Regions from separate parts of the Kitasatospora sp. NPDC090308 genome, predicted to be linked through region 1. Evidence: riboswitches for the same ligand, from Rfam matches in the RefSeq annotation. Region 1 holds a riboswitch; each other region holds the start of a gene.
The links. Region 1 has a riboswitch for cyclic di-AMP ahead of ACIQVD_RS03760 (peptidoglycan DD-metalloendopeptidase family protein). Riboswitches for the same ligand answer to the same signal wherever they lie in the genome.
Positions count from the first base shown of each region.

Region 1 (7,529 bases):
ATCAGCCCGTACTCCAGCGACTCCTCGGCGGTGAGGATCTTGTCGCGCTCGATGTCCTCGCGGACCTGCTCGACGTCCTTGCTGGAGTGCTTGGCCAGCATGTTCTCCAGCTGCTCGCGCATCCGGAAGATCTCCTTGGCCTGGATCTCCAGGTCGGACACCTGGCCGCGGCCGGTCTCGGTGTACGGCTGGTGGATCAGGATGCGGGCGTTCGGCAGCGCGAGGCGCTTGCCGGGGGTGCCGGCGGCCAGGATCACCGCGGCGGCCGAGGCCGCCTGGCCCATGCAGACCGTCTGGATGTCCGGCTTCACGAACTGCATGGTGTCGTAGATCGCGGTCAGCGCGGTGAACGAGCCGCCGGGCGAGTTGATGTAGAGCGAGATGTCCCGGTCCGGGTCCATCGACTCCAGGCAGATCAGCTGCGCCATGATGTCGTTCGCCGAGACGTCGTCCACCTGCGAGCCGAGGAAGATGATGCGCTCCTCGAACAGCTTGGCGTACGGGTCGTACTCGCGGATGCCCTGCGAGGTGCGCTCGACGAACCGCGGGACGATGTAGCGGCCCTCGGCGCGCATGTCCTCCAGGCGGGCCTTGGCACCGGACAGGCTGGGGATGTTCATGGTTTCTGGTCCTCCGAAGCGTGCGGTCAGGGTTCCGATGCCGGTCAGCCGGCCAGGCCGGCGCCGGTGCCGCCGCCGCCCGGGACGTCCGCGGCGCTGTGCATGATCTCGTCGATCAGGCCGTACGCCTTGGCCTCCTCCGGCGTGAACCAGCGGTCGCGGTCGGAGTCCAGGGTGATCTGCTCGAAGGACTGGCCGCTGTGGAAGGCGATCAGCTCCGACATCCGCTTCTTGGTGCGCAGCAGCTGCTCGGCCTGGATCCGGATGTCGGTGGCGGAGCCGCCGAGGCCCGCGGAGGGCTGGTGCATCAGGATGTTGGCGTTCGGCAGCGAGAAGCGCTTGCCCTTGGCGCCCGCGGTCAGCAGGAACTGGCCCATCGACGCCGCCATGCCCATCGCGATGGTGACCACGTCGTTCTTGATGTACTGCATGGTGTCGTAGATCGCCATGCCGGCCGAGATGGATCCACCCGGGGAGTTGATGTAGAGGTAGATGTCCTTCTCGGGGTCCGCCGCGAGCAGCAGCAGCTGGGCGGTGATCTTGTTGGCGATGTCGTCGTCGACCTGCTGGCCGAGGAAGATGATGCGCTCGTTGAGCAGCCGGTTGTAGACCTGGTCGCCCAGGCCGCCACCCACGTCGCCGCCGGCGGCGTGCGGTGCCATCGGGCCAGGCATCTGCATCTGCGGGAACGTCACTTAGCCACCTGCTCAGTCGATCTGCGTGTGTGTCGCTGTCCACCGACCCTAACGCGCAGGCCCCGCCGCTGAATCCCCCACGCAGAACTGTTCGCTGTGAGCGCAGGGTGAGCGGGCCGAACGCGCGGGGCACGCGAACGGGCCCGGACGCCGTGCGGCGTCCGGGCCCGTCCCCGGTGCGACTTCACCGTCGGTGGCCGACGGTCACGGGGCTCAGGCCCCGGCGGACTCCTCGGAGGTCTCCTCCGCGGCGGCCTCGGTGGACTCGGCGGCCTCGGTGGTCTCCTCCTCCTCGTCCTCGAAGGAGACGGTCTCGCCGTTGGTGTCGGTCACCTTGGCGGCCTCGACCACCAGGGCCAGCGCCTTGCCGCGGGCGACCTCGCCGACCAGCAGCTGCACCTGGCCGCCCTGGACGACCTGCTGGGCGAACTGGTCCGGGGTGAGGCCGGAGCCGGCGGCGCGGCGGATGAGGTGCTCGGTGAGCTCCTCCTGGTTGACGCCCAGCTCCTCGTTCTTGACGATCTGGTCCAGCACGAACTGGGTCTTGATGCCCTTCTTCGCCTGCTCCTCGGTCTCCTTCTCGTAGTCCTCGCGGGACTTGTCCTGGGAGGCGAGGTAGGTGTCGAGGGTCAGGCCCATCGGCTCCAGCTGGTGGTGCTCCAGGTTGTGCTTGCGGGTGCCGATCTCGTCCGCGAGCAGCTTCTCGGGGTAGTCCATCTCGACCCGCGAGAGCAGCTCGTCGAGGACCTTCTCCTGGGCCTGGGTGGCCTGGTCGAACTCCTTCATCCGCTCGAGGCGCTTGACGGAGTCGGCGCGGAGCTCCTCGAGGGTGTCGAACTCGCTCGCCAGCTGGGCGAACTCGTCGTCCAGGGCCGGGAGTTCCTTCTCCTGGACGGCGGTCACGGTGACGGTGACCTCGGAGTCCTTGCCGACCTGGGTGCCGCCCTTGAGGGTGGTGGTGAAGGTCTTGGACTCACCGGCGGACAGGCCGATCACGGCCTCGTCGATGCCGTCCAGCAGGCGGCCGGAGCCGATCTCGTAGCTCACGCCGGTGGCGGTGCCGTCCTCCGGCACCTCACCGTCGACCTTGGCCTCCAGGTCGATCACCACGATGTCGTTCTCGCCGGCGGCGCGCTCGACGTCCTTGACGGAGGCGAAGCGCTCGCGCAGCTGCTCCAGCGACTTCTCGACGTCCTCGTCGCCGACCTCGATCGGGTCGACCACGACGGCGATCTCGGAGAACTCGGGCAGGGTGACCTCGGGGCGCACGTCGACCTCGGCGGTGAACTTGAGGTCCCCGCCGTCCGCCAGGTTCTCGACACCCTCGATCTCGGTGATGTCGGGCTGGCCCAGAACGTCGATCTGGCCCTCGTCGACGGCCTGCGTGTAGAAGCGCGGAAGCGCGTCGTTGACGGCCTCCTCCAGCACCGCGCCACGACCGAAGCGCTGGTCGATCACCTTGTTCGGGATCTTGCCCTTGCGGAAGCCCGGAACGGTGACCTGCTGGTTGATCTTCTTGTACGCCGCGTCGAGGCTGGGCTTGAGCTCCTCGAAGGGCACCTCGACGGTGAGTCGAACCCGGGTGGGGTTCAGAGTCTCGACGGCGCTCTTCACGGTTGGGTCTCCTAGGGGGCTTGCGGTCAGGGCGATAGGCGGTTGGGGCTGCATTGCTGTCCGTACTACCGCCAGCGATCCATCCTACCGGTACCACGAAAGCGGCTGTGCCCGGCACCGGGGGCCGGGAGCCCGGGGGGCCCGGAACCACGGCGGCGGAACCACGGCGGCGGGGCGCGACGACGACGGGGCCGCAACGACAACAGGGCCCCGCCCGCCGACGAGACCCTGCCGCACGCGGTCGGGGTGACCGGATTCGAACCGACGGCCTTCCGCTCCCAAAGCGGACGCGCTACCAACCTGCGCCACACCCCGTGGTGCCGAGCAGAAGAGTACACGTCGACCCGCCCCCGACCGGGGCGATATCGACGAGCCGGGGACGAGCCGACAACGGGAAGGAGTGTGCAATCCACCGACCCGACCAGGTACGCTGGGCCAGTCCTCACCACCGCACGGTGGCGGAGGGCGCTTCCCTGCGGGTGTAGCTCAATGGTAGAGCCCCAGTCTTCCAAACTGGTCACGCGAGTTCGATTCTCGTCACCCGCTCCACGAGGCCGACGGCCCCGACCGCCCAGCGGTCGGGGCCGTCGCCGTTCCCCCTCCGGCGCACCGGCCCCGCGCTCCCGCCCCGCGGACGGCCCGGAGGCCCCGCGCGGTGGGTCGCGCGGGGCCTCCGGGGGGTGGTGCCGGGGATCAGACGTTGACGCCGTGGGCCGCCAGGTAGGCGACCGGGTCGATGTCGGAGCCGTAGTCCGGGGTGGTGCGGATCTCGAAGTGCAGGTGCGGGCCGGTGACGTTGCCGGTGGCGCCGGACAGGCCGATCTGCTGCCCCGCCGTCACGGACTGGCCGGCCGAGACGGAGATCGAGGAGAGGTGCGCGTACTGGGCGTACTTGCCGTCGGCGAGCTTGATGACGACCTGGTTGCCGTAGGCGCCGCCGTTGCCGGCCGAGACCACGGTGCCGTTGGCGATCGCCTTCAGGCTGGTGCCGGTGGAGACCGGGAAGTCGATGCCGGTGTGGTAGCCGCTGGACCAGCTGGAGCCCGCCACCTTGTAACCGGTGGTGACGCTGCCCGGCGCGGGGGCGACGTAGCCGGAGGAGGAGCTCGCGGCGGAGCCGGCGCTGCTCGAACCGGTGGAGGCGGTGGCGGTCGACGACTTCGCCGAGGACGACTTCTCGGTCTTGGCCTCGACCTTGGCCGGGGCCGGAGCCGGGGTCTCGGCCTTCGCCTTGGCCGGGGCCTCGGTCTTGGCCTGCGCCTTCGGGGCGGCGGCGGTGGCCGCGGCGTCCGAGGAGGTGGTGGCCGAAGTCGCCGGGGCGGCCTGGCCGTTGACGCTCAGCTGCTGGCCGGGGTAGATCAGGTTCGGGTTGCCGCCGATGACCGAGCGGTTGTCCTGGTAGAGCTTCTCCCAGCCGCCGTCCACGTTCTTCGCGGTGGCGATCTTCGAGAGGGTGTCGCCGGCGGCGACCTTGTAGGTCTGCGCGGCGGCGTCACCGGCGGGGTGGCCGGTGGTGTCGGCGACGGGGGTGGCGTCGACCGAGACGTTGGCCCACTGGCGGCCGCCGTCCTGGTGGTCGGCGGTGCCGTGCGCGGAGGCGGCGGAGACCGGGAGGCCGACCGCGGCACCCACCACGCCGGCGGCGATGGCGATGCGGGCGATGGTGGTCAGGCGCGGCTTGCGGTGCTTGCCCTGGACGGACATGAAGCTGTTCCTCTCCGACGCCTACGAGGTGAGCTGTCGGGTTCGGGCGAGAGTTGCCCGGCCGCGTCTCCGCGGCTTCACCCCGAGCCGTCCCGTGCGTTCCGGGCCCGGCGTACTACCTGTGGTTCCCCCGCTCCTGCCGTGGCGTGGTGTCTGGTCGGCACCGAACGGCGGCAGGACTAGGCGTTCCGCTCGATGGCCAGCCCGGCCGATGTCCGGGCTGCGGAGGAAGCAAAACCCACGGCTCGCGGAGCTGGCAAGCGCCGAAGAGCCCCGTTCCCGTGATCGGGAGGGGGCTGACGGTACGCCAGGTCACGCTCCGCCGACGACGGGCTGCGGTGCGCGTACGGGATCATGACGGTGCGCCCACGAACCGCACACAGCGGGCGACGTCGGCCACTGCGTGCACCTGGGCGCTGACCTGGCGTGACGGGTCGGGTGAGCCTGGTCACCCGCGGGCAGCGGTGCGGTCCGGAACGGGGGTGCCCCCGCCCGTCGGAACGTGCTCCCCGAGGCCGGACGGGGTGGTCAGCCCGCGATGCCGGAGATGGCCTTGGAGATCGAGTTGAGGAACTGCTGGATCGGCCCGGCCATGGTCGACTGGCTGAGCATGAATCCGAACAGCGCGGCGATGATGGCGTGTCCGCCCTTCAACTGCTTGTTGCGGATGAAGATGAAGACGATGACGCCGAACAGGACAAGGGCGGAGACGGAGAAGGCCACCGGGACTCACTTCCTCGATTCATGGCGGGGGTTCAGGTCGGAACCGGCGACGGCTCCAGGCGGAAACCGGCCCCTGCCCCCCGTGTCCCCACCACTCCATCCGGACTCAGTGTGGTCGCTCGTGCGGACTGCGTAAAGGACTTGCCCCGTCACCGGGGGCCCCAACCCGGGTGGTGGGACTGATTTTCGCCGACCGCGACGATAGCGGACGGGTCCTGACGGGGCGTCGGCGGGAGGCGGTTCGCGGCAGCTGCCGCGGCAAACCGGCAGGCAGACCGGGTCGGTGCCCACCGGCCGGGTATGCCAGGGGAATTGGCCGAAGATCAACGTCGGGGTTTGACACTCCGTGGGCGCTCCGTGCTCACCGCGCCCGCCGCGTCCGCGCCCGGCGGGGTCAGCGGCGCCAGACCAGCAGCACCGCCCGGTCGTCGTTGACGTGCTTGGCCACGCTGTCGATCAGCCGGACCGCGGCCCCGGGGCGCCCGGCCGCCGGGATGGTGGCGACCAGCCGGTCGGCCTCGCCCATCAGCCGGTCCATGCCCTCGCCCAAGTCCCGGCCGGGGATCTCCACCATGCCGTCGGTGCAGAGCATCAGCACGTCGCCGGGGCCCAAAGTACCGCGCGCGCCCTCGAACTTGGCGCCGTCGTAGACGCCGAGCAGCGGGCCCTCGGCCTCCTTGACCTCCCAGTGGCCGGCCCCGGCCAGCCGGTGCATGCCGGGCAGGTGCCCGGCGGAGAGGAGTTCGTACTCGCCGGTGTCCAGGTCGAGGACCAGGTGGACGGCGGTGGCGAAGCCCTCCTCCCAGTCCTGGCGCAGCAGGTAGCCGTTGGCGGCGGGCAGGAAGTCGTGGGCGGGCAGCGAGCCGAGCAGCCCGCCGAAGGCGCCGGAGAGCAGCAGGGCGCGGCTGCCGGCGTCCATGCCCTTGCCGGAGACGTCGGCGAGGACGACTTCGAGCACCGGGCCGGTGCGGGCGGCGACCATGAAGTCGCCGGAGAAGGACTGGCCGCCGGCCGGGCGGAGCGCGGTGTCGGTGTGCCAGCCGTCGGGCAGCTGCGGGACGCGGCCCTGGACCCGGATCCGTTCGCGCAGGTCGAAGAGCATGGTGGAGCCGCCGCGCCAGGGCACGCCGATCCGGCGGCGGAACTGGGCGACCAGCAGTCCGGCGACGCCGACCGCGCCGACCACCAGGGCGGCGCCCGGGGTGACGCCGTGGGCGTACGCCTCGGGCTGCCGGCTGGCCACCCGCTCGCCGGTGTGCACCAGGGACTCGGTGATCAGCCCGGCGGCCGCGGCGGCGTACAGCAGCACCAGGGTGCCGGGGCGCAGCAGCAGCGCGCCGGCCAGCACCGGCAGGACCAGGGCGGTGGGCGGCGCCCAGTCCGGGACGAGGATGTTGAGCAGCACCAGCAGCGGGACGGCCAGGGCGAGCGCGGCGAACGCCCACCAGTCGGCGCCGTCGCCGCGGAAGTAGTCGACCCCGGTGCGGCGCAGCCTGCGCCGGGCCCGGTACAGCGCCGTGCGCAGCCGGGCCGTCACGGGTTCGCGGGACGGTCCGCCGTCCCGGCCCGTCGCACTGGGACGCGCGCTGCCGGCCATGGGGACCGACCTTATCCACCGCCGGTGCCCGCGTCGACGGGGCGGGTGGCACCGGGTGCAACGCGGGGCGGCGGGCCCGGCGGGTTTCGGCCGCCCGGGACGTGTCCGGGGGCGGGGGTCCTCCGCGGGCGGACCGGCGGAGCGGCCGAACCGGGGCCGGACGTCCGCGAGTTGGGCGCGGTGCGCCCGAGCCGTGCTTGCTGCGGTGCGGGGTGCGGCGGGGGACGCCCGGGCGGGCGTCCCCCGTCGGCTCAGCCCTGCGGGTGGTGGGCCGGGATCGGCGGGAGCTCGCCGGTGGTCTCGTACTCGGACAGCATGTCGATCCGGCGGGTGTGCCGCGCCTCGCCGCTGTACGGGGTGTTGAGGAAGACCTCGACGAACTTGGTGGCCTCGTCCAGGGTGTGCATCCGGCCGCCGACCGAGATGACGTTGGCGTTGTTGTGCTCGCGGCCGAGGGCCGCGGTCTGCTCGCTCCAGGCGAGGGCGGCCCGGACGCCCTTGACCTTGTTGGCGGCGATCGCCTCGCCGTTGCCGGAGCCGCCGATCACCACGCCCAGCGCCTCGGGGTCGGCGGCG
Region 1 is NZ_JBIVXY010000001.1:862,771-870,299, forward strand. It holds gene ACIQVD_RS03735 (ATP-dependent Clp protease proteolytic subunit) at 1-620, opposite strand, end outside; gene ACIQVD_RS03740 (ATP-dependent Clp protease proteolytic subunit) at 665-1,294, opposite strand; gene tig (trigger factor) at 1,529-2,929, opposite strand; tRNA gene ACIQVD_RS03750 (tRNA-Pro) at 3,171-3,244, opposite strand; tRNA gene ACIQVD_RS03755 (tRNA-Gly) at 3,405-3,478, shown strand; gene ACIQVD_RS03760 (peptidoglycan DD-metalloendopeptidase family protein) at 3,623-4,633, opposite strand; cyclic di-AMP (ydaO/yuaA leader) riboswitch at 4,639-4,790, opposite strand; gene ACIQVD_RS03765 (hypothetical protein) at 5,162-5,356, opposite strand; gene ACIQVD_RS03770 (PP2C family protein-serine/threonine phosphatase) at 5,751-6,953, opposite strand; gene ACIQVD_RS03775 (ribose-5-phosphate isomerase) at 7,205-7,529, opposite strand, start outside.

Region 2 (7,529 bases), 430 kb from region 1:
GTCGACGCCGAGGGCGCCGCCGCCGAGGCCGCCCGGCTGGCCGAGAAGCTCCAGGAGGAGCTGGCCGAGGCCCGGGCCGCGGCCCGCGGCGAGCTGGAGCGGCACCGGGCCGAGGCCGAGGGGGTGCGCCGGGAGGCGGAGTCGCTGCGCAAGAAGGTCCGCTCGCTGGAGGCGGACACCCGGCGGGCGCAGGCCGAGAACCGCCGGCTGGCCGGGGAGCTGGCCGAGGCGCGGGCCGCCGCCGCCGCCGAGCGCAGCGCCGCCGAGAGCGAGGCCCGGCGGCTGCGGCACCGGGTCGCCGAGCTGGAGGCCGCGGTGGAGAGCGGACGGCGCACCGCCCGGGAGGGCCGCAGCGTCGAGGACATGCGGCTGCGGCTGCTGCTGGACAGCGTGCTGCAGTCGGCCCAGGGCCTCCAGCGCGAGCTGGCGCTGCCGGTGACCGCGCTGCGCCCGGCCGACCTGGTGGAGGCGGTGGAGCCCGGCTCGGCCTCGCCGCACGACGTGGCCCGGCGCGGCCTGGCCGAGGACGACCCGGCGCTGCTGGACCAGCTGCTGGCCATCCCGCAGGTCCACCTGGTGGTGGACGGCTACAACGTGACCAAGACCGGCTACCCCCAACTGCCGCTGGAGCAGCAGCGGATGCGGCTGCTGGGCGGGCTGGCGATGCTGGCCCAGCGCACCCAGGCCGAGGTGACCTGCGTGTTCGACGGCCAGGACCTGGACGTGCCGGTGATCATGGCCCCGCCGCGCGGGGTGCGGGTGCGTTTCAGCCGGACCGGGGAGACCGCGGACGAGCTGATCCGCCGGCTGGTGCGGGCCGAGCCGCAGGGCCGTCCGGTGGTGGTGGTCTCCGCCGACCGGGAGGTCGCCGACGGGGTCCGCACGGCGGGGGCGCGGCCGGTGGCCTCGGTGCTGCTGCTGAACCGGCTGGCGCGCAGCTGAGGGGCGGTCAGCGGGCCCCCGGGCGGCCGGAGTGTGACGGTCCCGTGAAAGGGGGCGGGGGCGGGCATCCGGAAGCCCCCGGGAGTGGACGCGGAGGCAGGGACTTCACTAGGGTCTGGCGTCAAACCTATATTCCGGACCATCACTCGTCGGGGTGAGTCCAGCAGGAAGAAGGAGCTCCCCCTTGGCCTCCCACCGCCGTCCCAAGCAGCCGAGCCGTGCGCGGATCTCCGTGTTCACCGCTGCCGCCGCGACCGCGGTCGCCCTGACGGCCCAGGCCAGCGCGCACGCCGCCCCGGCCCAGCCGAACAAGGACGAGGTGAAGGCGCAGGTCGACAAGCTGCTGGAGGAGCAGGAGCAGTCCGCCGAGAAGTACAACGGCGCCAAGGAGCGGGCCGACCAGCTGCGCAAGCAGGCCGACGACCTGCAGGACCAGGTGGCCCGCGGCCAGGAGCAGTTGACCGAGCTGGCCTCCGGGCTGGCGGCGGTGGCCGGCGACCAGTACCGGCAGGGCGGCGTCGACCCGTCGATGCAGCTGATGCTCTCCTCGAACCCGGACCAGTACCTCACCCAGGCCACCTCCTTCGGGCAGGCGGCCAGCACCCAGGCCGAGACGCTCAAGTCGCTCAAGGACCAGCAGCGCCGCCTGGACCAGCAGAAGCAGGAGGCCTCCCAGGTCCTCCAGGAGCTGGACAGCCAGACCCAGGCGCTCAACGACGCCAAGAACGACGTGAACGCCAAGCTCGCCGAGGCGCAGAAGCTGCTCTCCAAGCTGAACGCCGCGGACCGCGCCTCCATCCTCCGCGGCTCCGGCGGCGGCACCGCCTCGCGCAGCGCCTCCCGGGTCGACCCGTCCACCCTGCCGCCGGCCAGCGGCTACGCGGCGACCGCGGTGGCGGCCGCGCTCGGCAAGCAGGGCTCGGCGTACGTCTGGGGCGCCACCGGGTCGAGCACCTTCGACTGCTCGGGCCTGATGGTGTGGGCGTACAAGCAGGCCGGCGTCTCGCTGCCGCGCACCTCGCAGTCGCAGGGCAGCTACGGCACCAACGTGGGCACCGACTGGCACAACGCGCAGCCCGGCGACCTGGTCATCTACTACGGCGACCGGCACCACGTCGGCATGTACATCGGCAACGGCCTGGTGGTGCACGCGCCGCGCACCGGTGACGTGGTGAAGACGATGAAGGTCGACACCCTGCCGATCTCCACCATCCGCCGGGTCTGACCGGGGCGGGTCGGGTCCGGCCGGGGCTGATCGACGGCCCGGCGAATCGGACAAACGCCTCACCGGGCGACAACTGACGCACTGTGACACGCCCGGGCGGGTCGGGATCCTGCTGTGATCCGTGACACGCCCGGGTGTGGTGTTTTCCGGCCGCAGGGTGAGAATTGCTCCGTGCTGGGTAGTGAACCGATCACGTTCGGTCATAAGTGTCGAGGTATTTGATTCAGAATCAGATTTTTTTCCGACAAGGATTTGAACGGATCACGGATCGGTTACTAGGGTCGTGCTTCGACCACCGCAGTGTCGATCGCCCAAGGGGGGCGGCGGCGGAGGTCGCCGCCGAGTCCGTGACGCAGCGGGCAGACCGTCAACACCGGGTCTGCCGACGGGGATACCCCTGCGGGGGTGCTGTCGAACGGAGCCGGGGAACCACGTTCCCCCGGGGTGAATCGGCGCCGGGCCGACCGCCGCGCGCGGTCGGTGAAGCGCCGTAGGGCATCTCTTCCAGCCCGAACCCGTCAGCTCACCCGGTAGGCGGTGTGAGGAAGAAGGAGTCCGCCTTCGTGGCGTCCCATCGCCGTCCCAAGCCCGTCGGCCGTGCCCGGGTCTCGATTCTCACTGCCACCGCCGCCGCTGCCGTGGCGCTCTCCGCCCAGGGCGGGGCGCACGCCGACCCGGCGCCGACCAAGGACCAGGTCAAGGCCCAGGTCGACGAGCTCAACGAGCAGGCCGAGGTGAAGACGGAGGCGCTCAACGCCTCGGTCGAGAAGCAGCAGGACCTGCAGAAGCAGGTCGGCCAGCTCCAGGACCAGCTCGCCCGGCAGCAGGAGCAGGTGACCTCCGCCCGGGAGTCGCTGGCCGGCATCGCCGCGGAGCAGTACCGCACCGGCACCATGCCGCAGACCATGCAGCTGATGCTCTCCAGCAGCCCGGACACCTTCCTCGGCCAGGCTGGTGCGCTGAACGCGGTCGGCTCCACCCAGGCCGACCTGCTCAAGACCTTCCAGAACGAGCAGGCCAAGCTCGACGCGCAGCGCAAGGAGGCCGAGACCAAGCTCGCCGAACTGGACACCACCACCAAGGCCCTCAAGGCCGACAAGGAGGACGTCCAGGCGAAGCTGGCCAAGGCCCAGGAGCTGCTCAACACGCTGACCCAGCAGGAGCGCGAGCAGCTCGCCGCCGCCGAGGCCAAGGCCGCCGCGGACGCCAAGGCGAAGGCCGACTCCGCGCAGCAGCAGCAACAGCAGCAGCAACAGCAGCGGGCCTCCCGCGACAGCGGCCGGGCGGAGCTGAACGCCCCGGCGTCCTCCAGCTTCTCGGGCAACGCGGTCGGCGCGGCGGCCTCCAAGCTGGGCAGCTGGTACTCCTACGGCGCGGCCGGGCCGAGCACCTTCGACTGCTCCGGGCTGATGCAGTGGGCCTACAAGCAGGCCGGGGTGTCCATCCCGCGCACCTCGCAGGCGCAGGCCGGGGCCGGCACCAGCCTCGGCACCAACATCGCCAACGCCCGTCCGGGCGACCTGATCATCTACTACGGCGACCAGCACCACGTCGGCATGTACGTCGGCAACGGGCAGATCATCCACGCCCCGCACACCGGCGCGCAGGTCCGCTACGAGTCGGCGACCGCGATGCCGATCAACCGGATCGTCCGGATCTGACGCTCCGTCGAGGCCCCGGCCCGGTACCCCGCACGGGGTGCCGGGCCGCTCTCGTTCGGATGCCCGATTAGGGGTCAAATATTCGGTGCTGTCAGGGTTTGGACTGGATCGGTCGGAATCGCTAACCTCTGCCCCCGGGCCCCCGCGAGGACGGCCGTCCGACCGCGGGCGGCGGCGGAGGCCGGCCGCAGAACGGAGCCGTCGCGCGTGTCCGTGCCCCGCCGCACCCCACTGCCCGGCGTCCAGCGCCTCGCCCGCGCCCTGGCGCTCACCGCCGCCGCCACCGGCGCGCTCGGCCTGACCGTGGGCGGGGCCGCCGCGGCCCCGCTCAGCCCCGCCGACCCGCCCAACCGCGGCGAGGTCAAGGCCCGGGTCGACCAGCTCTACGAGGAGGCCGAGCGGGCCTCCGAGCAGTGCAACGCCGCGCTGGAGCAGCAGCGGCGGCTCCAGGCCGAGGCCGGCGCCCTCCAGGACCAGGTCGCCGCCGGGCAGGAGGAGCTCAACCGGATGCGCGGCGACCTGGGCGCCGTCGCCGCCGCCGAGTACCGGTCCCAGGGCATCGACCCCGCCGTCCGGCTGATGCTCGACCAGGACCCGGCCGGCTACCTGACCGGCGCCCGCTCGCTCGAACAGGCCACCGCCCGGCAGGGCGACCGGCTGCGCGAGCTGGCCGAGCGGGCCCGGCGGCTCGACGAGCGGCGGCACGAGGCCGGCGCCAAGCTCGACGAGCTGGAGCAGGCCAGGCAGCGGCTGTCCGCCGCCAAGGACGAGGTCCGCGAGCGGCTGGCCAAGGCCCAGCGGCTGCTGAACGGCCTCGCCCCCGCCGAGCGGGCCCGGCTGACGGCCGACGACGCCCGGGCGGCCCGGCAGCGCGCCACCCGCGGCACCGACCGGATCGACCTCGGCGACCAGCCGCCCTCCTCCGACCGGGCCGCCGCCGCGCTGGCCGCCGCCATCTCCAAGATCGGCTCCCCCTACGTCTACGGATCGACCGGCCCCGGCACCTTCGACTGCTCCGGTCTGATGTACTGGTCGTGGCGGCAGGCCGGAGTGACCCTGCCGCGGACCTCGCAGGGACAGGCCACGGCCGGCCGGCGGGTGAGCCTCGCCGAAGCCCGGCCCGGAGACCTGGTGATCTTCTACAGCGACAGGCACCACGTCGGCATGTACGCCGGCGGGGGCGTCGTCGTGCACGCCCCCTACCCCGGGGCCCGGGTCCGCTACGAGAGCGTCGGCGCGATGCCGGTCAACACGGTGGTGCGGGTCTGAGCCTCGTCGACGAGCCCCTGGTCACCGACCCGGCGACGGCCACCGGGCCGGGCCGGGCCGGTGCTCCGCTGTCCCGGCGGGCCGCCCTGCTGCTGGCCGCCGCCGGGGCCGCCCAGCTCTCGCTCCCGCCGGTCCGGCCCGCCCGGTCGGCCCCCGCCGCGCCGCCCGCGCCGCCGCCCGGGCTGCGGGAGACCGCCGTACGGCTGCTGGAGCAGCGGGCCCGCGCGGTGGCCGGCCGGGACACCGCCGGGCTGCTGGCGGGCTCCGCGGACGGCGCCGAGGAGGCCGACCGGGACCTGCTGACCCGGACCGCCGGGCTGCGCTTCGCCGCGTACGCGCTGAAGCTGACCTCCTTCGCCGAGCCGCCCGCCGACGCGGACCGGGTGCGGGTCGGCGCCGAGCTGGGCTACCGGCTGGCCGGGGTGGACGACTACCCGGTGCTGCTGGAGCGGCAGGTCGAGCTGGTGCGCGAGGCGGCCGGCTGGCGGGTGGCCCGGGAGGTGCCGACCGGCGCGGCCGCGCCCTGGGACCTGGGCACCGTCCGGACCGCGGAGGGCAGGCGCGGCCTGGTGCTCGGCCTCGGCGAGGCGGCGGAACTGGCCGCGCTGGCCGAGCTGGCGGACCGGGCGGTGCCCGCGGTGGAGGCGGTCTGGGGGCCGTTCACGGGCCGGCTGCTACTCGAACTGCCGCTCACCGAGCAGCAGTTCGCCCGCCGGATGGACGTCTCCGCGGACGCCTACCAGGGCATAGCGGCGGTCACCCTGGCGGTCGGCGGCGCCCCCGTGCACGCCCCCGCCGACCGGATCGTGGTCAACCCCGACGCGTACCGGCAGCTCAGCGAACTCGGCCGCCGGGTGGTGGTCACCCACGAGGCCACCCACGTCGCCACCCGGGCCGACACCAGGTCCTGGACGCCGCTGTGGCTCTCCGAGGGCGTCGCCGACTACACCGGCTACCGGGACGCCGGACGCACCGCCCGGCAGATCGCCCCCGAGCTGGCCAAGGACGTCCAGGCCGGGCGGCTGCCCGCCGCGCTGCCCGCCGACGAGGCGTTCACGGCCGGTGCGGTCGGCATCGCCCAGGCCTACGAGCTGGCCTGGCTGGCCTGCGACCTGATCGCCCGCCGGTACGGGCAGGACCGGCTGGTGGCGCTCTACCGCACCGTCGGGGCCTTCGGCGAGGGTGGGCTGGAGCGCGCCATGAAGGCCCAACTCGGGATCGGGGTCGCGGAGTTCACCAAGGACTGGACGGCCGAGGTGGCCCGGCTCCGGAGCTGATCCGGGCCGATCCGGGCTGAGCCGGGCTGAGCCGGGCGGGGCCGGGCGGGGCCGGGCTGGGCCGGGCAGGGTGCCGCGCTCAGGCGTCGAGTGCCCGCTCCAGGCCGGGCGCGTCCAGGAACGCGGTGTGGGTGCCCGCGACGGTGCAGGTGTACGCCCCGGCCACCGCGCCGGCCCGCATGCACTCCTCCGCCGGGCGGCCCGCCAGCCGCCGGTGCAGGAAGCCGGCGACGAAGGCGTCGCCCGCGCCGTTGCTGTCCACGACCGGGGCGCCCGGGTCGACCGCCGGGAAGTGCCGGGGCGCGGCGTCCTCCCGGGTCAGCAGGAAGGCGCCGTCCGCGCCCGCGGTGGCCACCACCAGCTCGGCCCGGCCCCGGGCGAGCACCGCGCGCATCGCCGCCTCCGGGCGGCCCCCGAGGCCCGCCGCGGAGAGGAACACCAGGTCCGAGCGGAGGGCGTAGTGCAGGTGGTGCTCGTCGGCGCCGTCCCAGGCGTGCAGGTCGGTGGAGCTGCTGCGGCCCAGCCGCTCGATGTCCGGGTACATGTCCCGGTTGACGCCGGTGATCGACAGGTGGACGTGCGCCGAGCGCTCCAGCAGCGGCAGCCAGAACGCGCGCGGCAGCCGGGCGTCCGCCGGGTGCCGGCCGTCGTAGAAGGAGAACCGCAGGCCGTCCCGGTCGACCAGGTTGACGCTGCGCGGAGTGCCGGCCGGGGCGGGCAGGTGGCTGAAGTCCAGGCCGCGGCGGGCGTACTCGGCCAGCACCAGGGCGCCCTGCGGGTCGTCGCCGAGGAAGTCGGCGAACTTGGTGCGCAGGCCGAGCGCCAGGCAGGCCAGGGCCACGCCGTTGCCGGTGTGCGCCGGGTAGTCCAGCACCGGGGGGACGGCCAGCGAGTCGCGGCCCGGCGGGACCTCCAGCCGGTCCACCCGCACGATGGTGTCCACGCCGACGCCACCGACGATCAGGATGTCGTAGTCGATCATCCGGCGATGGTGGCAGCCCGGGACCTGCACTGCAAGGAGTTTCAGAAACTTGCAGGCGGTGGGCCGGGGGGAGGGCTGAGGGGAGGGCCGGGTCAGGGACGGTCGGCCGGGGTGAGGTCGTCCAGCAGATCCTGCTCGTAGGCGATGCCCGGGCGCACCGGGTACTGCGGGCC
Region 2 is NZ_JBIVXY010000001.1:437,341-444,869, reverse strand. It holds gene ACIQVD_RS01890 (NYN domain-containing protein) at 1-942, shown strand, start outside; gene ACIQVD_RS01885 (C40 family peptidase) at 1,127-2,167, shown strand; cyclic di-AMP (ydaO/yuaA leader) riboswitch at 2,567-2,720, shown strand; gene ACIQVD_RS01880 (NlpC/P60 family protein) at 2,731-3,828, shown strand; gene ACIQVD_RS01875 (NlpC/P60 family protein) at 4,036-5,097, shown strand; gene ACIQVD_RS01870 (hypothetical protein) at 5,325-6,374, shown strand; gene ACIQVD_RS01865 (carbohydrate kinase family protein) at 6,454-7,356, opposite strand; gene ACIQVD_RS01860 (glycosyltransferase 87 family protein) at 7,449-7,529, opposite strand, start outside.
Region 2: it holds a riboswitch for cyclic di-AMP, as region 1 does, so the genes downstream of both, ACIQVD_RS01880 (NlpC/P60 family protein) here and ACIQVD_RS03760 (peptidoglycan DD-metalloendopeptidase family protein) in region 1, are expected to answer to the same signal.

Region 3 (7,529 bases), on a different contig from region 1:
CCACCGCGTGGATCAGCGCCTCGGCGGCGGCGCCGAGCACCGCGGTGTCCACCCGGCTGTGCACCACCACCCGCTGGAACGGCAGGATCCGGCCCTGGGCGCCGCGCACCACGTCCTCCAGCGGGACGGGCTCGGGCCAGGTCCGGCCGGCCCGCGAGCCGCAGAGCACGGCCAGGGTCTGGGCGAGGCGGGCCTGCTGGGCGGCGGCGTGGTCGGCCCGCAGCAGGCCGTCGAGCAGCACCGGGTCGTCGTGGGTGCGCTCCATCTCGTCCAGCCCGGCCTGCTGGTCGTGCGCCATCACCAGGATCCGGCGGGCCACGTTGAGGAAGGCCCGGCGGGTCGCCGCGTTCATCTCCTGCTCCTGCAGGGCGGCCTCGGCCCCGGCCCGGCGGTCGGCCAGCTCGGCGGCCAACTGCTGCTGGACGGCCGCGAGTTCGTTCTCGGTACGGGACAGCCGGGAGCGCAGGGCCCGGGTGACGGCGCGGGAGCGGGCAGCCGCCGCGAGGGCGAGGAGGGCGAGCAAGGAAGCTGCTGCCAGGCACCATTGAGTGGTCGTCACACGCGGAGTTTATGGTGGTGTTACTACTTGCGTATGAACGGTTCCAACTTCCGCCGTTCAGATTCCGTCAATTTCGGACAAGCCGGGCGGGTTCGGGCGGATCTCAGCTAGCCGTCCGGTGCAGCAGCAGCAGCGCCACGTCGTCCTGCCGCACCGCGCGCTCGGTCACGTTCAGCGTCAGCAGGTCGGCCAGCCGCTCCAGCGCCCCCGGCCGCCCCAGCCGCCGGGCCCCGCCGGCCTCCGCCGTCCACAGCTCCAGCCCGCCCAGCATCCGCTGCACCGACTCGTCGTAGTCCTCGTCCCGGACCTCCACCAGCCCGTCCGTGTAGGCCAGCAGCGTCTCGCCCGGCTCCAACCGGGCCTCCACCAGCGGGTAGCGCACCTCCGGCAGCACCCCCAGCGGCGGGCCGCCCGGCAGCTCCAGCTCGGCCGCCCCGGCCGCCCCGATCCGCACCGGCGGCGGGTGCCCGGCCCGGGCCGCCCGCAGCAGGCCGCTCGCCGGGTCCAGCACCACGTACAGGCAGGTGGCGAACAGCTCGGTCTCCATCTCGGCCAGCAGCCGGCCGGTCCGCTCCAGCGCCGCCGCCGGGTCGTTCCCCTCCGTCGCGTACGCCCACAGCACCGACCGCAGCTGCCCCATCACCGCGGTGGCCTCCGCGTTGTGGCCCTGCACGTCGCCGATCACCAGCCCGACCAGGCCGCCCGGCAGCCGCAGCAGGTCGTACCAGTCGCCGCCGATCTGCATCCCCTCGGTGGACGGCAGGTAGCGCGCCGCCGAGGCGATCCCCGGCAGCGCCGGCAGCGAGCGCGGCAGCATCGCCCGCTGCAGCTCGCTGGCCCGCTCGTGGTGCACGTCGTACAGCCGGGCCCGCTCCAGCGACTGCGCCAGGATGCCCGCGAACGCCGAGTACATGGTGCGGTCCTCGCGGCTGAACGCCCGCTCGGTGGCGAAGGTGATCAGGCAGGAGCCGACCTGCCGCCCCGAGGCCACCAGCGGCAGCACCGTCCAGGCGGCCGGCTCCTCCGGACCCCGGGGCTCCCGGTCCGGCTCGCTGAACAGCGGCGCGGCCCGGGCCAGCACGTGCTCCATCACCCCGCCCGCCAGGTCGTGCAGCCGGTTCAGCTCGGCCCGGTGCGGGCCGCCGAACACCGCCGGGGACACCGGCGTCAGCCGGCCCTCGTCCACCAGGTCCAACACCACCCCGGCCGCGCCCAGCGCCGGCCGGGCCACGTCGGTCAGCGCCGTGGTCACCTCCCGCACCGTCACCGCCCGGGACAGCGCCCGGGTCAGCGCCAGCAGCAGGGTCGACCGGGCCCCCGCCGCCGCGGCCGCCGCGGGACCGCCCGCCGGGCCCGGCCGCCACGCCCGCCCGGTCAGCAGCCCCGCCGTCCGCACCGGCCGGCGGTGCACGTCCAGCATCACCTCGCCGACCTCGTCCACCTGCCAGGTGGTGCCGTCCGGCCGCACCACCCGGTACGAGACCCGGTACGGGCCGCCGACCGCCAGCGCCTCCGCCAGGGCGGTCTGCACGTCCGGCAGGTCCTCCGGGTGCACCACCTCCGCCAGGTCCGGCGCCCGCCCGGTCGCCCCCGGCGGAGGCAGGCCCACCACCCGGTACGCCTGGGCGTCCCACACCGTCTCGCCGGTCACCAGGTCCCGCTCGAACGCTCCGGCCCCCGCCGAGCGCACCGCCAGCGACACCAACTGCCCGTCGGCGGAGGGGATCTCCGGCCGGGGCCCGGCCACCGCCGGATCGGCCGCCCGCACGTGGTCCAACAGGTGCGCGAGCCGGTGCGCGACCACGTCGGCGAAGGTCTCCAGCAGCTCCACGTCCCGGCGCGGGACGGCCCCGCGGTGGGCCAGCGCCAGCGCCAGCGAACCCACCGGGTCCCCGTCCACCACCAGCGGCAGCACCGCCAGCGCGACCAGGCCGGTGCCCAGGCCCGCCGCCGCGTTCGGGTAGTCCGCGCTGGTCCGCTGCGGGCTCAGCAGCACCGGCTCCCGCCGCCGCAGCGCCAGCGCCACCGGCAGCCCGCCCGCCGGGTCCACCACGGCGTACTTGCGGTGCGCCCACGCGGGCAGCTCGTGCGAGGCGGTCAGCCGCAGCGCCCCATCGCCGTCCAGCAGGTACAGCGCCGAGCCCTCGCCGGTGATCCAGGCCGGGCCCTCGGCCAGCAGCGCCGCCAGCAGCTCGGCCGCGCTCGACGCCCGCAGCAGTGCCCGTACGCACCGCAGCTCGGACCGGCTGGCGCGGCGCGGGGAGCTCTGGTCCTGGTCCATGGGGAGGCGCCCGGCCCTTCCGGTCGACGTGCCAGTGCTGCCCATCTTATGGACGCACCGGGCAACCGGGCGCTTTCACGACACGTGGGACAGCACCGGCATTTCCGACACCCGGCCGCTCCCGGCACCGCCCGCGGCTACTGGCCGTCGACCTCGCCGTACCCGCGCTGCGGGCGCGCGGCGACCGGCCGCAGCGAGCGCAGCGAACGCGCCACCGCGATCCCGCGCAGCAGCGCGGCGCCCCAGCCCTCCCGCGGCGGGGCGGCCGCCGGGCGCGCGGCGCCGGGCGCGCCGTCCGGCGCCGTCCGGGGAACGGGGATCAGCCCGGTGCCGGGCTCGGTGCGCTGGGTCGCCTGCGGCATGTCCTGGTCCTCCGTGCTTGTCGGTCACACCCGTGGAAGGTCTCCACGCGGTATGACTTCCCGACCGAAGGACAGTGTTACGCACCAGTGGTGTCGGAATGGTGGGCGTCAGGTTGCGAAAAGGTGTGGACGTCGCGCCACCGGCGCGTTCCCCGCGGACCGGTGGCCGCCCGGGTCACGCCCCGGGCTGCTCGGCGGCCGGTCGCACGGTGTCCCCGTCCAGCGGCAGGTCCGGGGCGGAGACGGCGTCCTTGAGCGGGCCGAGCCCGGCCCCGTGCTCCGGCGCCGCGTGCGCGCTGGGGGCGGTGAGGGAGGCGACCACGCCGACGGCGAGCGAGGCAAAGGCGAGCAGGCTGCGCTTCTTCATACCGGGTAGAACGCGGCAGCGCCCCGGAGGTCACGCGCCTTCCGCGCCGGGCCAGTTGGCCAGGCCCTCGACCAGCACGCCGGTCAGCCGCTCCAGCGTGACGTCCGTGCCCTCGGCGAGCCGGAACGCCCCCGCCGTGGTCAGCGAGGCGTACCCGTGGGCCGCGGCCCGCAGCGTCCGCACCGCGTGCACCGCCTCCGAGCCCGCCAGCCCGTAGCCGCGCAGCACCGCGAACAGCACGCCCACCAGCCGTTCGGCCGCCGCGGCCAGCGCCGGGCCCGGCTCCGGGTCCGGCGCCTGCGGCAGCGCCGCGTACCGGCGGGGGTGGCGCAGCGCGTACCCGGCGTAGGCGGCGAGCAGGGCGCGGACCGCCGCGTCCCGGGAGTGGCCGAGCACGGCGGCGGCCAGGTGGTCGGCCAGCTCCTCGGTGGTGCGGACGGCCACCAGCCGGCGCAGTTCGGGCAGGCCCCCGGCGACGTGCTTGTACAGCGAGGGGGTGGCGACGCCGGCCCGGGCGGCGACGGCGGCCAGGGTGAGCGCCTCGGCGCCGCGCTCGTCGATCAGTTCGAGGGCGTGGTCCACCACGGCGGCGGTGGAGAGTCCGGCGCGGGGCATCAGCGGGCGGTCCCGTTCTCGTCGGACGGGCCTGCCTGCCCGGCCTGCCCGACCTGCCCGCCCAGTCCGGCCAGGAAGGGCAGCAGGGCGTCGGCGACGGCCTGCGGGTGACTGGCCATCGGGTAGTGGCCGGCGCCGCCGATCATCACCGTGCGGCCGCGCAGCGCGGCGGCCTGCCGGTCGGCGACCAGCCCGGGCCGCGGGAAGTCCGGGTCCTTGTCGCCCATCAGCACCAGCGCGGGCACGTCGACCGCCGCGCACCAGCCGACCGGCGCGGAGTCGCCCCTCAGGTAGCCGCGCAGCGCGGCCTTGCGGGCGGGCTCGCGGAGCATCGCGGCCAGCCCGGCCCGGTAGGCGTCGAAGTCGGCGGGCCGCTCGCCCGGGTAGTAGAACTTCTGCATCGCGCTCCACAGCCCGGGGAACGCGGTGACCAGCGGTGCGGCCAGGCCGAACAGCGCCTTCTGGAAGCCGTTCAGCGGCAGGTTCTCGACGAACGCGTCGATCAGCACCACGCCGCCGGTGCGCCCGGGGGCGAGCGAGGCGGCCCGGACCACGCTGGCGCCGGTGTACGAGCTGCCGACCAGGACGGCGCCGCGCAGGTCCAGGTGGTCCAGCAGGGCCGCCAGGTCCTCGGCGATCGCGGCCGGGCTGTGGTCGGTGAAGCCGGTCGAGGACTCGCCCATGCCGCGCAGGTCCATGCTGACCACCCGGTGCCCGGCGGCGCCCAGCAGCGGGGCGAGGTGGCGGTAGACGGCCCGCTTGTCGAGCATGCCGGGCAGCAGGACGACCGGGACGCCGGGGCCGGGGGCGTCGTCGTAGGCGATCCGGCCGCCGGTGACGTCGAGGTACCGGGTGGTGGTGCCGAGGGTGCTGTTCATCGCGGGCCTCCTGGCGGGCGTCCGGCGCTCCGGGCGCTCAGGGCCCGGCTCCTGCCGATAGCCATAAAGCTAAGGCTAATAGCCTTAGCCGTCAACTCCCGGCCACCGGCCCGCCCCTGCCGCCCGCGCCGCCCGCCCGCCGGGCGCTCGGATCCCGCCAGGCCCCGTCCGGTCAGATCCCGTCGACCTTGAACGGGTCGTGCTCGGCGAGCAGCTTCTCCAGCCGGGCCTGGTCGACCCGGCTGGTGAGCGCGCCCTCGTCCTGGCGGTCGCGGATCACCTTGGCCAGCGTGAACGCGGAGGTGATCTCGTAGAGCAGGCCGACGCCGAGGAAGGCGCGCATCCAGGCGCTGACCGGGAGGTAGGCGATCCCGAGGACGAGGGCGGCCGTGGCGAACGCGAAAGAGGCGACGGCCTGCAGGTAGTAGGCGGAGGTGGTGCGGTGCGGCACGGATGCGGTCATGGGGCCAGGGTCCCGCCGGGGGCGGCGGGGGGTCGTGAGTACGGATACTCAACCGCGCCGTCACGGTCCGTCATGTCCGGAACCGGGCCCCTTGGCGAACCGTCACAAATCGCCCATAGGGCGTCAGGAAAGTTTCACTGCACCTCGGTAGGCGCTTGGAATCATGGGGTCCATAGGATTAACGTTTGATAACGCAGCGCGGTCGGCAACGCCGTAACCATGCGGCACCGTGCGCCACGCCTAATCCATCGGGCCCACCCCCGCGGTCGGGCCCGGGAGCCGGGGAACCACGTTCCACCGGGGTGAATCGGGACGGCCCTGGGCCCGACCGTAGGAGACCTTCCACCTCCGAACCCGTCAGCTAACCCGGTCGGCGGCAGGGAAGGAAGGAGCGCGCCCCCGTGGCGTCGACCTACACCGAGAGCACCGGCACCCAGCTGCTCGACCACCCGGTCGAGACCGAACCCGTCCGGCCCCGGCTGCCCCGCCAGGCCCGCGTCGGCGCACCGCTGCTGGGCGTCACCGCGATGACCGCCGCCCTCGGCGCCACCGGCCTCGCCGCCGCCCCCGCCCAGGCCGCCGCACCGGCCCCGGCCCCCGTCGCCGCCGCCGACGAAGCCTCCGAGGGACTGCTCGCCGCGGACCCGGGCCTCGCCCTGGCCGCCCGCATCCTCCAGCAGGCCGACGGGCAGCGCACCGCCACCGAGGAGTCCGCCCGGGTCGCCGCCGCGCAGGAGGCGGAGGCCAAGCACGCCGACCGCCGGGCCGAGACCGCGCCCGAGACCGCGGCCGACCCCGTGGCCACCGAGGCCACCGCGGCCGGGGCCGAGGCCGTCCTGCCGGTCGCCGGCTACCGGCTGGCCGACCCGTCCGCCCAGCCCGGTGCGCACTGGGCCCACCTGCACACCGGCCTGGACTTCGCCGCCCGCACCGGCACCCCCGTCACCGCCGTCACCGCCGGCACCGTCACCTCGGCGGGCTGGTCCGGCACCTACGGCTACCGGGTCATCCAGACCCTCCCCGACGGCACCGAGCTCTGGTACTGCCACCTCTCCCGGATCGCCGCCCCCGCCGGCCGGGTCGCCCCCGGCACCGTCCTCGGGGCCGTCGGCGCCACCGGCAACGCCACCACCCCCCACCTGCACCTCGAAGTCCGCCCGGGCGGCGCCGCCCCCGTCGACCCCCTCCCCTGGCTGCACCACCTCGGCCTCCGGCCCTAGGCCCCGCCCGGGGCGGTGCGCGGCCCTCTCGCGCCCGGCCGCCCCGGCCCGCTCGGTACTCCCCGGCCCGCTCAGTACTCCTCGGGGGCCAGCTCCGGGAACTCCTCCAGCAGCAGCCGCGGCAGCCCCGGGACGGTCCACTCGCCGCACAGGTCGATCGCGGCCTGCGCCACTGCCTCCTCGAACTCCTCGAACGCGCCGGTGAGTTCGGCGGGCATCGGCAGTCCGCGGGCGTTCAGCTCGGCGAGGTTGCGGTAGCTGCGCCGCATCAGGCCCTGCTCCAGCAGCCGCCGGGCCCCGTCGGTGGAGACGCCGATCAGCAGCGGCCGTCCCGGCTGGTCCCAGTGGCCGTCCCCGTCCAGGCCGGGCACCCGGTCGAAGGCGGCGAAGCGCTCCTCCTCCGGGAGTTCGCGGAACGCCGCCAGCCAGGCCCGGACCGCACCGAGGTCCGCGGTCGGCACCCCGTCCGCGCGCAGCAGCAGGGCGTACAGCCGGGGCCAGGTCACCAGGTCGGAGCGGCGCAGCAGGGAGAGCAGCACCTCGCCCTGCCAGTCGGCCTCCGCGCGGAGCTTCTCCGCGCGCTTGGCGTTCAGCCGCCGGGCCGCCCGCTGCCACTCGATCAGCAGCCGCACCGCCGCCGGGTACGCCGCCGGGTCGCCGTCCGGCTGCACGTACAGGTGGAGCTGCTCGTAGAGCAGGTGCTCCAGCACCGGGGAGGTGAGTTCGGGAAGGCCCTCGTGCAGCCGGGCCCCGCCCAGCTCCAGCAGGGTCAGCACGGTCCGCA
Region 3 is NZ_JBIVXY010000011.1:203,682-211,210, forward strand. It holds gene ACIQVD_RS24290 (sensor histidine kinase) at 1-559, opposite strand, end outside; gene ACIQVD_RS24295 (SpoIIE family protein phosphatase) at 663-2,840, opposite strand; gene ACIQVD_RS24300 (hypothetical protein) at 2,978-3,202, opposite strand; gene ACIQVD_RS24305 (hypothetical protein) at 3,378-3,569, opposite strand; gene ACIQVD_RS24310 (TetR-like C-terminal domain-containing protein) at 3,600-4,184, opposite strand; gene ACIQVD_RS24315 (alpha/beta fold hydrolase) at 4,184-5,062, opposite strand; gene ACIQVD_RS24320 (YiaA/YiaB family inner membrane protein) at 5,235-5,525, opposite strand; cyclic di-AMP (ydaO/yuaA leader) riboswitch at 5,767-5,916, shown strand; gene ACIQVD_RS24325 (M23 family metallopeptidase) at 5,927-6,745, shown strand; gene ACIQVD_RS24330 (hypothetical protein) at 6,817-7,529, opposite strand, start outside.
Region 3: it holds a riboswitch for cyclic di-AMP, as region 1 does, so the genes downstream of both, ACIQVD_RS24325 (M23 family metallopeptidase) here and ACIQVD_RS03760 (peptidoglycan DD-metalloendopeptidase family protein) in region 1, are expected to answer to the same signal.

Region 4 (7,529 bases), on a different contig from region 1:
TCACCGCGTAGTCGGACTGCCCGGCGGCGTCGATCAGCAGCCCGTCGAGGACGGTGCCCCGGTCGCGGCCCAGCGCGTGCACCGCGACGCCGCCCGCGGCGTTGCCGTACAGCACCGAGGCGGTGTAGTCGAAGTCGTTCAGGTAGGCGCCGTGCTCGATGCCCCAGCCGCCGTTGTGGTAGGCCGCGTACTGGGTGACGGTGTGGTGGTGCTCGGCGTTCAGCCAGACGAAGACGCCGTTCTCCAGGTTGTTGTGCGCCAGGCAGCGTTCGAAGGTCCAGACGCCCTCGCTGGTCTCCGGCCACTCGTAGCCGGACGCGCCGGTGGCGCCCTGGACGCCGACGGCCACGCAGTCCCGGGCCGAGGAGCCCGTCCCGGCGCCGAGGCTGAACCCGGTGAGCCGGTAGCCGCGCGGGTCGGGCTCGAAGACGGTGCGGGAGGCGACGCAGCCCTCGTAGGCGATGTCGTCGGACGGGCCCTGCGGGGTGCGGGTGTCGATCGGGCCGTCCCACCAGTAGGCGTCCTCCCAGGTCTCGTGGGAGATGCAGCCGCGGAAGGTGATGCCGTGGCTGGCGTGCGGCACGAAGGCGTGGCTGCCGGTGTCGCGGACCACCACGCCCTCGACCACGGTGCCGCGCGAGGTGTCCAGCAGCATGTGGAAGTGCAGCCCGTACCGGCCCAGCACCGCTTCGGTGACCGGCTTCCCCTCCCAGGTGTCCTTGCCGTCGGCGCGCGGGCCGAGCCAGCGCAGCGCGGCGTGCCGGACGTCGGGCGGGCGGCTGGAGGTGAGGTGGACGTGCGCCCGGCCCTGCGCGGTGCCCTCGACCCGGACGTTGCGGCTGAGGTTGAGCACCTCCGCGCCGAAGGTCGCGCCGCCGCCGAGCGCCACCCGGGGGTGGGCGTGCCGCAGCGGGGCGGTCAGGGTGACGGTGGCGCCGTCGACCCGCGCGACGGTCACCAGGTCGTACGCGGTGGAGAAGTCCTCGGTGTCGGGCGGCGCGGTGGGGGTGACGGCCAGTTCGTCGCCGGGCTGCCAGCCCTCGGGGGCGGCGGCCAGCTTCAGCGCGGTGTCGCCGGGCCCGAGGTCGGTGGCGGCCCGGGTCCAGGCGGTGCGGGGGGCGCCGTCCAGGCGCAGGTAGCCCTGGCCGGTGACCCACAGGCCGGTGTCGCTGTCGACGACGGTCATGCCGCCGCCCGCGAAGCGGCGCTCGTCGACGTGCGGGAAGCGCAGGGTGTGGGTGTGCGCGGCGTCGGGGGCCAGCGCCAGGACGCCGCGCACCTCGACGTTGCCCGCGCTGGCCAGGGTCAGCGTCCGGTCCGCGGCGAAGACCAGCGAGCCGCTCCGCTCCACCAGCAGCGAGCCGACCTCGGCGTCGGCGTCCAGCACCACCTTGTCGGTGATCCGCACCGCGCTGCCGGGGCCCGGCGGCTTGCCGCCCCAGCCCTTGGCGTCCGACCACTTGCGGCCGCCGCCGTCCAGCACCGGGGGCGGCACGGAGGGCTGCGGGCTGCCGGACGCGGGCGGCGGGGCGGCGGTGCCGTGCTGGTGGCCGGGCGGCGCGCCGGTGCCGACGCCGAGCGGCCCGGGCCGGGCGGCGGGCTCGTCGGCCCCCGCCAGGGACTGCCGCAGGACCACTCCCCCGCCGAGCGCCGTCGCCGTCCCGACCGCCAGCCAGGTCAGCATCCTGCGCCGCCCGACCGGCGGGCGCCGGTGCCGCGCCGGGGGTTGCTCGCCGTTCCGCTGCTGTTCCACCACGACCGCCTTTCCGGGGCCCGCGACCCAGATTCGTCGGGGGAAGCATAGGCGGAACGACCGCCGGAAAGCGGCCGGTTCCCTTTCGCTTAAGCATTCTGACGTACGGTCAGCCACCTGTTCGACGCCCACGTCGGGGCGCCCCGCACGGCACCCACCGGATGGACATACCGCCCCAACCAGGCAAATGACCCACGCCGAATGCCGCCAAACATGAATATTCACCCACAACTCGACATAGAGCCATAAAACGGACACAAGATCGCTTATCGGCTGACGCCCGGCCAGGTTCCGCCACCCGTCCGGGAGTTCGCCGGACATTCCTTGATCGCCCATTCCGAGCCCTGTGACGCCCGTCACCGGCATTTGCGGATTCCGCTGAATTCCGCTTAATCTCCTGCCCACGTTCGTGGACACACGGACCCAGCTCACCCGGGACGCCGAGTCCTGCCGCCGGGTGGGCCGGCTCATGCACAACGCACCACGGCAGGGGCGGGGGAACCAGGTAAGTCGCCCCGGGCGGTCGAAGGACCGCACGGGGCTTGGGGTGAAGCCGGGCGCACCACACGGTGCGCGCGGCCGGGCAACTCCAGCCCGAATCCGACAGCTCACCTCGCAGGCGTGGGAGAGGAACGCTTCTTCATGCTGCCCATCAGCGCCAAGCGCGCCCGCCGCCTGATCGCCACCACCGGTGTCGTCGGCATCGGACTCACGATCCCCTGCCTGACCGGTGGCGTCGCCTCCGCGGCCACCGTCTCGACCTGGGACAAGGTCGCGCAGTGCGAGTCCAGCGGCAACTGGTCGATCAACACCGGCAACGGCTTCTACGGCGGCCTCCAGTTCACCGCCTCCACCTGGGCGGAGTTCGGCGGCACCGCGTACGCCTCGCGCGCCGACCTGGCCACCAAGGACCAGCAGATCTCCGTCGCCGAGAAGGTGCTGGCCTCGCAGGGCCCCGGCGCCTGGCCGGTGTGCTCGATCCAGGCCGGCCTCACCAAGGGCGGCGCCGCCCCCGAGGTGAACACCTCCGGCTCCGCGCAGACCCAGGCCCCGGCCCAGACCCAGCAGTCGCAGACCCAGCAGCCGCAGGCCCAGCAGTCGCAGCCGCAGTCCGGCGGCAAGGGCAAGTCCCAGCACGGCTGGTCGCAGGGCACGTCGCAGGGCACGTCGCAGGCCCAGCCGCAGGCCGAGCAGAGCGCCCCGGCCGCCACCACCGACCGGGCCGCCGGCACCTACACCGTCGCGGCGGGCGACTGGCTGTCCGCGATCGCGCAGAACCAGCACGTCGACGGCGGCTGGCAGAAGCTGTACGACCTGAACCGCTCGGTCCTCACCGAGGGTCCGGACATGATCTACCCGGGTCAGCAGCTCTCCCTCGGCGGGTCCGCCACCGCGCAGCAGTCGGCGCCGGCCACCAAGCCCTCCGCCACCAAGTCCGCCACCAAGTCCTCCGCCGCCCAGGGCTCGTCCTGGACGAACAACCGCTCCTCCGCCAAGCCGTCCGGCGCCCCGGCGAAGTCGTCGACCGGCTCGACGCAGACCGCCACCGCGTCGACCGCCACCACCGCGGCGACCACGACCGCCGGCACCACCACCACCGCCGCCAAGGCGACCGGTTCCAAGGCCGCCGCGATCGACTTCGCGCTGTCCAAGGTCGGCCAGGCGTACGTCTACGGCGGCACCGGCAACGGCGGCTGGGACTGCTCTGGCCTGACCCAGGCCGCGTTCCGCCAGGCCGGCATCAGCCTGCCGCGCGTCGCCGCCGACCAGGCGGACTACTCGACCCGCGTCTCGCTGGACAGCCTGCAGCCGGGCGACCTGCTGTTCTGGTCGAACAACGGCTCGAACTCGGGCGTCTACCACGTCGCCCTGTACGTCGGCGACGGCAAGTACGTCGAGGCCGCGAACCCGAGCGCCGGCGTCCGCACCGAGACCGTCGCCAACTGGGCCCCCGACTTCGCGGGCCGCGTCTGATCGCGGGCACGACCGCCGCTGCCCCCGGGGACCCTGGTCGGCCCCGGGGGCAGCGGCCTGTCCTCGGCCCGAGAAGGCCCGACGACCGACGACCGACGCCCGGGGAGCAGCACCGTGGCGAAGACGACGATCACGCCGGACGCGGACCCGGCCCTGGAGGTGATGGTGCGCGTCGGCGCCGCCGGCCGCCGGGACGGCGAGCGCCTCCTCCCCGGGCCCCCGCCGCGGCAGAGGGCTGACCCCCCGGCGGGCGACCGGGGCGCCCCGGAGCCCGCAACCTCCGTGACTGTCAAGTAACTTACCGTCTAGTAAGTTTACCGGCGAGTACCTACCCTGGGCGAACCCCCACCCCACCCAAGGGAGTTCGCTCATGGCACACCCCCTCGCCCGGGCCGCCCGCGCCGCCCGCCCATCCGTCGAGGTGCTCCGCACCGGCGGGCGGGTCGTCGAGGCCCGGTCCCCGTACCTGGTGCCACCGCCCGAGGACGGGAGCCTGGGCGACCTGCCGTTCCGCAACGCGGAGGCCGCACCGGAGGCGGTGGTGCTGACGCGCCGTCAACCGGACGGCTCCTGGCGGGACGTGACGGCGCGGGAGTTCGCGGACCGGGTCGCGGCGGTGGCCCGCGGCCTGGTCGCGGTCGGGGTGGGCCCCGGCGCGCGGATCGTGCTGATGTCGCGGACCAGGTACGAGTGGACGCTGCTGGACTTCGCCGCCTGGGCGGCCGGCGCGTGCGTGGTGCCGGTGTACCCGACCTCCTCGGTGGAGCAGGCGGAGTGGATCGTCCGGGACTCGGGGGCGGTGCTGGCGCTCGCGGAGGACGCCGGAACCGCCGAGGTGCTGACCGTCGCGATCGCCCGCACCGGCGGCACGGTCCCGCTGTGGCGGCTGGACGAGGACGCCGTCGGCGAGCTCACCGCCCTCGGCCGCCCCGTCCCCGCCGAGGAGCTGGACCGCCGCCGGAGGGCCCGGGGCCCGGCGGACGAGGCGACGCTGATCTACACCTCGGGCACCACTGGCCGCCCCAAGGGCTGCCTGCTCACCCACGCCAACTTCCTCACCGAGGCGGCGAACTGCCACGCCCTGCTGGGGCCGGTCTTCGAGGAGGCGACCGGCCGGGCGCCGTGCACCCTGCTGTTCCTGCCGCTGGCGCACGTGCTGGGCCGGATGATCCAGGTGACCTGCGTGTACGGCCGGGTCCGGATCGGCCACAGCCCCTCCCTGAAACCGGCCGACCTGCGACCGGACCTGGCCTCCTTCGGCGCGACCTTCCTGGTCGGCGTCCCCTACCTGTTCGAGAAGATCCACCAGTTGGGCCGGGCCGAGGCGCAGGCGAAGGGCGCGGTGAAGGTGTTCGACCGGGCGGCCGCGGTGGCGGTGCGCCACGCCCGGGCCGAGCTGGACGCGCTGGCCGGCGGCCGCCCGGTGCCGCTCCCGCTGCGCCTGGCGCACGGCCTGTACGACGCGCTGGTGTACCGGCGGGTGCGGGCGGCGATGGGCGGCCGGGTGCGGTACGCGATCAGCGGCGGCTCCTCGATCGACCCGGAGCTGCTGCTGTTCTTCGCGGGCGCGGGCGTGCTGGTGCACGAGGGCTACGGGCTGACCGAGAGCAGCGGCCCGTCCACGGTGAACCCGCCGCTGCGGCCGCGTCCGGGCACGGTCGGGCAGCCGGTGCCGGGCAGCGCGGTGCGGATCGCCGAGGACGGCGAGGTGTTCCTGTCCGGCGGTCAGCTCTTCGACGGCTACTACGAGTTGGGCGCGCCGCGGCCCCGACGGCCGCAGTGGTTCGCCACCGGCGACCTGGGCCGGCTGGACGAGGACGGCTACCTGACCGTCACCGGCCGCAAGAAGGAGGTCCTGGTGACCTCCGGCGGCAAGAACGTCTCCCCCGGCCCGCTGGAGGACCGGCTGCGCGGCCACCCGCTGATCAGCCAGGCCCTGGTGGTCGGCAACGGCCGCCCGTACGTGGGCGCGCTGCTCACCCTGGACGCCGAGGCGGTGGAGCGCTTCCTCGCGCTCGACCCGCCCGCCGCACCCGCCGCGCCCGCCGCGTCGGGCGGCGTGGACGTCGGCAGCGCCGTCCCGGTGCACCCGGCGGTGCTGGCGGCGCTCGCCGAGGCGGTGCGGGGCGTCAACGCGACGGTCTCGCGCGCCGAGTCGATCCGGCGGGCGCGGGTGGTGGCGGGCGACTTCACCGAGGAGCGCGGCCTGCTGACGCCCTCGCTGAAGGTGCGCCGCCAGGCCGTCGGCGCCGCCTACCGCCGCGACGTCGAGCAGCTCTACGCGTAGCGGACGGCCCCCGGGAGGTGGTCCTCCCGGGGGCCGCGCCGTGCGGGGCGCCTCCAGCCGTGCGGGGCGCCTCAGCCGTTGCGCGGGCCCGACCCGGTGGAGCCGCGCATCACCAGCTCGGGCTGGAACATGAACTCGGAGCGCTGCGCCGGGTTCCCGCCGACCTCCTCCAGCAGGGCGTCGACGGCGGCGGTGGCCATCGCCTCGACCGGCTGCCGGACGGTGGTGAGCGGCGGTTCGGTGAACGCTATCAACGGGGAGTCGTCGAAGCCGACCACCGAGACGTCCTGCGGCACCGACAGCCCGCGTTGGCGCACCGCCCGGATCGCGCCGAGCGCCATCATGTCGGAGCCGCAGACGATCGCGGTGCAGCCCTTGTCGAGCAGCGCCTGGGCGGCGGCGTGCCCGCCCTCCACGCTGAACAGGGTGTGGTGGACGAGTTCCCCGGCCTGTGCCTCGGTGCGCCCGGTGAGCTGCCGGACGGCGGCCGTGAAGCCCTCGATCTTGCGGAGCACCGGCACGTACCGCTGCTGGCCGACCGCGAGGCCGATCTTCTCGTGGCCGAGTTCGACCAGGTGCTGGACGGCCATCCACATGGCGGCCCGGTCGTCCGGGGAGATGAACGGCGCGGCGATCTTGTCGCTGTAGCCGTTGATCAGCACGAACGGGACCTGGCGGCCGGTGAGTTTGGCGTACCGGTCGTGGTCGGCGGTGGTGTCGGCGTGGAGGCCGGAGACGAAGACGATGCCGGCGACGCCGCGCTCCACCAGCATCTCGACGAGTTCGTCCTCGGTGGAGCCGCCCGGGGTCTGGGTGCAGAGCACCGGCGTGTAGCCGTGCCGGCTGAGCACCTGTTCGATGACCTGGGCCAGGGCCGGGAAGATCGGGTTGCTGAGCTCCGGGGTGATCAGGCCGATCAGCCCGGCGCTGCGCTGGCGCAGCCGGGTGGGCCGCTCGTAGCCGAGGACGTCGAGCGCGGCCAGCACGGTCTGCCTGGTGGTCGCGGAGACGCCCGCCTTGCCGTTGAGTACGCGGCTGACGGTGGCTTCGCTGACCCCCGCCTGCGCCGCGATGTCGGAGAGTCGCGCCGTAGTCACGATCCCAGAGCCTATTGCAACCACGTCAGACCGCCCACCACGCGGTGCTGTCGGCCGGGAGTTCTACGCCGTTCTCCGCAGGGCCGGTCTCGGCGGAGGCGAGCAGCAGGCGGCCGGGGGCGGGGATCCGGACGCCCTCGCCGGTGGTGTTCACCGTGCACACGAAGGAGCCCCGGGCCGAGTCGCGCCGGAAGGCCAGCACGCCCTCGGGGGCGGGCAGCCAGCCGACCTGGTCGCCGGCGCCGAGCGCGGGCTGGGCGCGGCGGACGGCGAGCGCGGAGCGGTACAGCTCCAGGGTCGAGGTCGGGTCGCCGGTCTGGACCTCGACCGACAGGCCGGCCCACTCGGCGGGCTGCGGCAGCCAGCTGGGGCCGCCGGGGTTGGGGCCGAAGCCGTAGGGGGCCTCGGTGCCGGACCA
Region 4 is NZ_JBIVXY010000023.1:12,318-19,846, forward strand. It holds gene ACIQVD_RS32105 (hypothetical protein) at 1-1,753, opposite strand, end outside; cyclic di-AMP (ydaO/yuaA leader) riboswitch at 2,221-2,390, shown strand; gene ACIQVD_RS32110 (transglycosylase family protein) at 2,396-3,727, shown strand; gene ACIQVD_RS32115 (AMP-dependent synthetase/ligase) at 4,098-6,014, shown strand; gene ACIQVD_RS32120 (LacI family DNA-binding transcriptional regulator) at 6,086-7,111, opposite strand; gene ACIQVD_RS32125 (glycoside hydrolase family 13 protein) at 7,137-7,529, opposite strand, start outside.
Region 4: it holds a riboswitch for cyclic di-AMP, as region 1 does, so the genes downstream of both, ACIQVD_RS32110 (transglycosylase family protein) here and ACIQVD_RS03760 (peptidoglycan DD-metalloendopeptidase family protein) in region 1, are expected to answer to the same signal.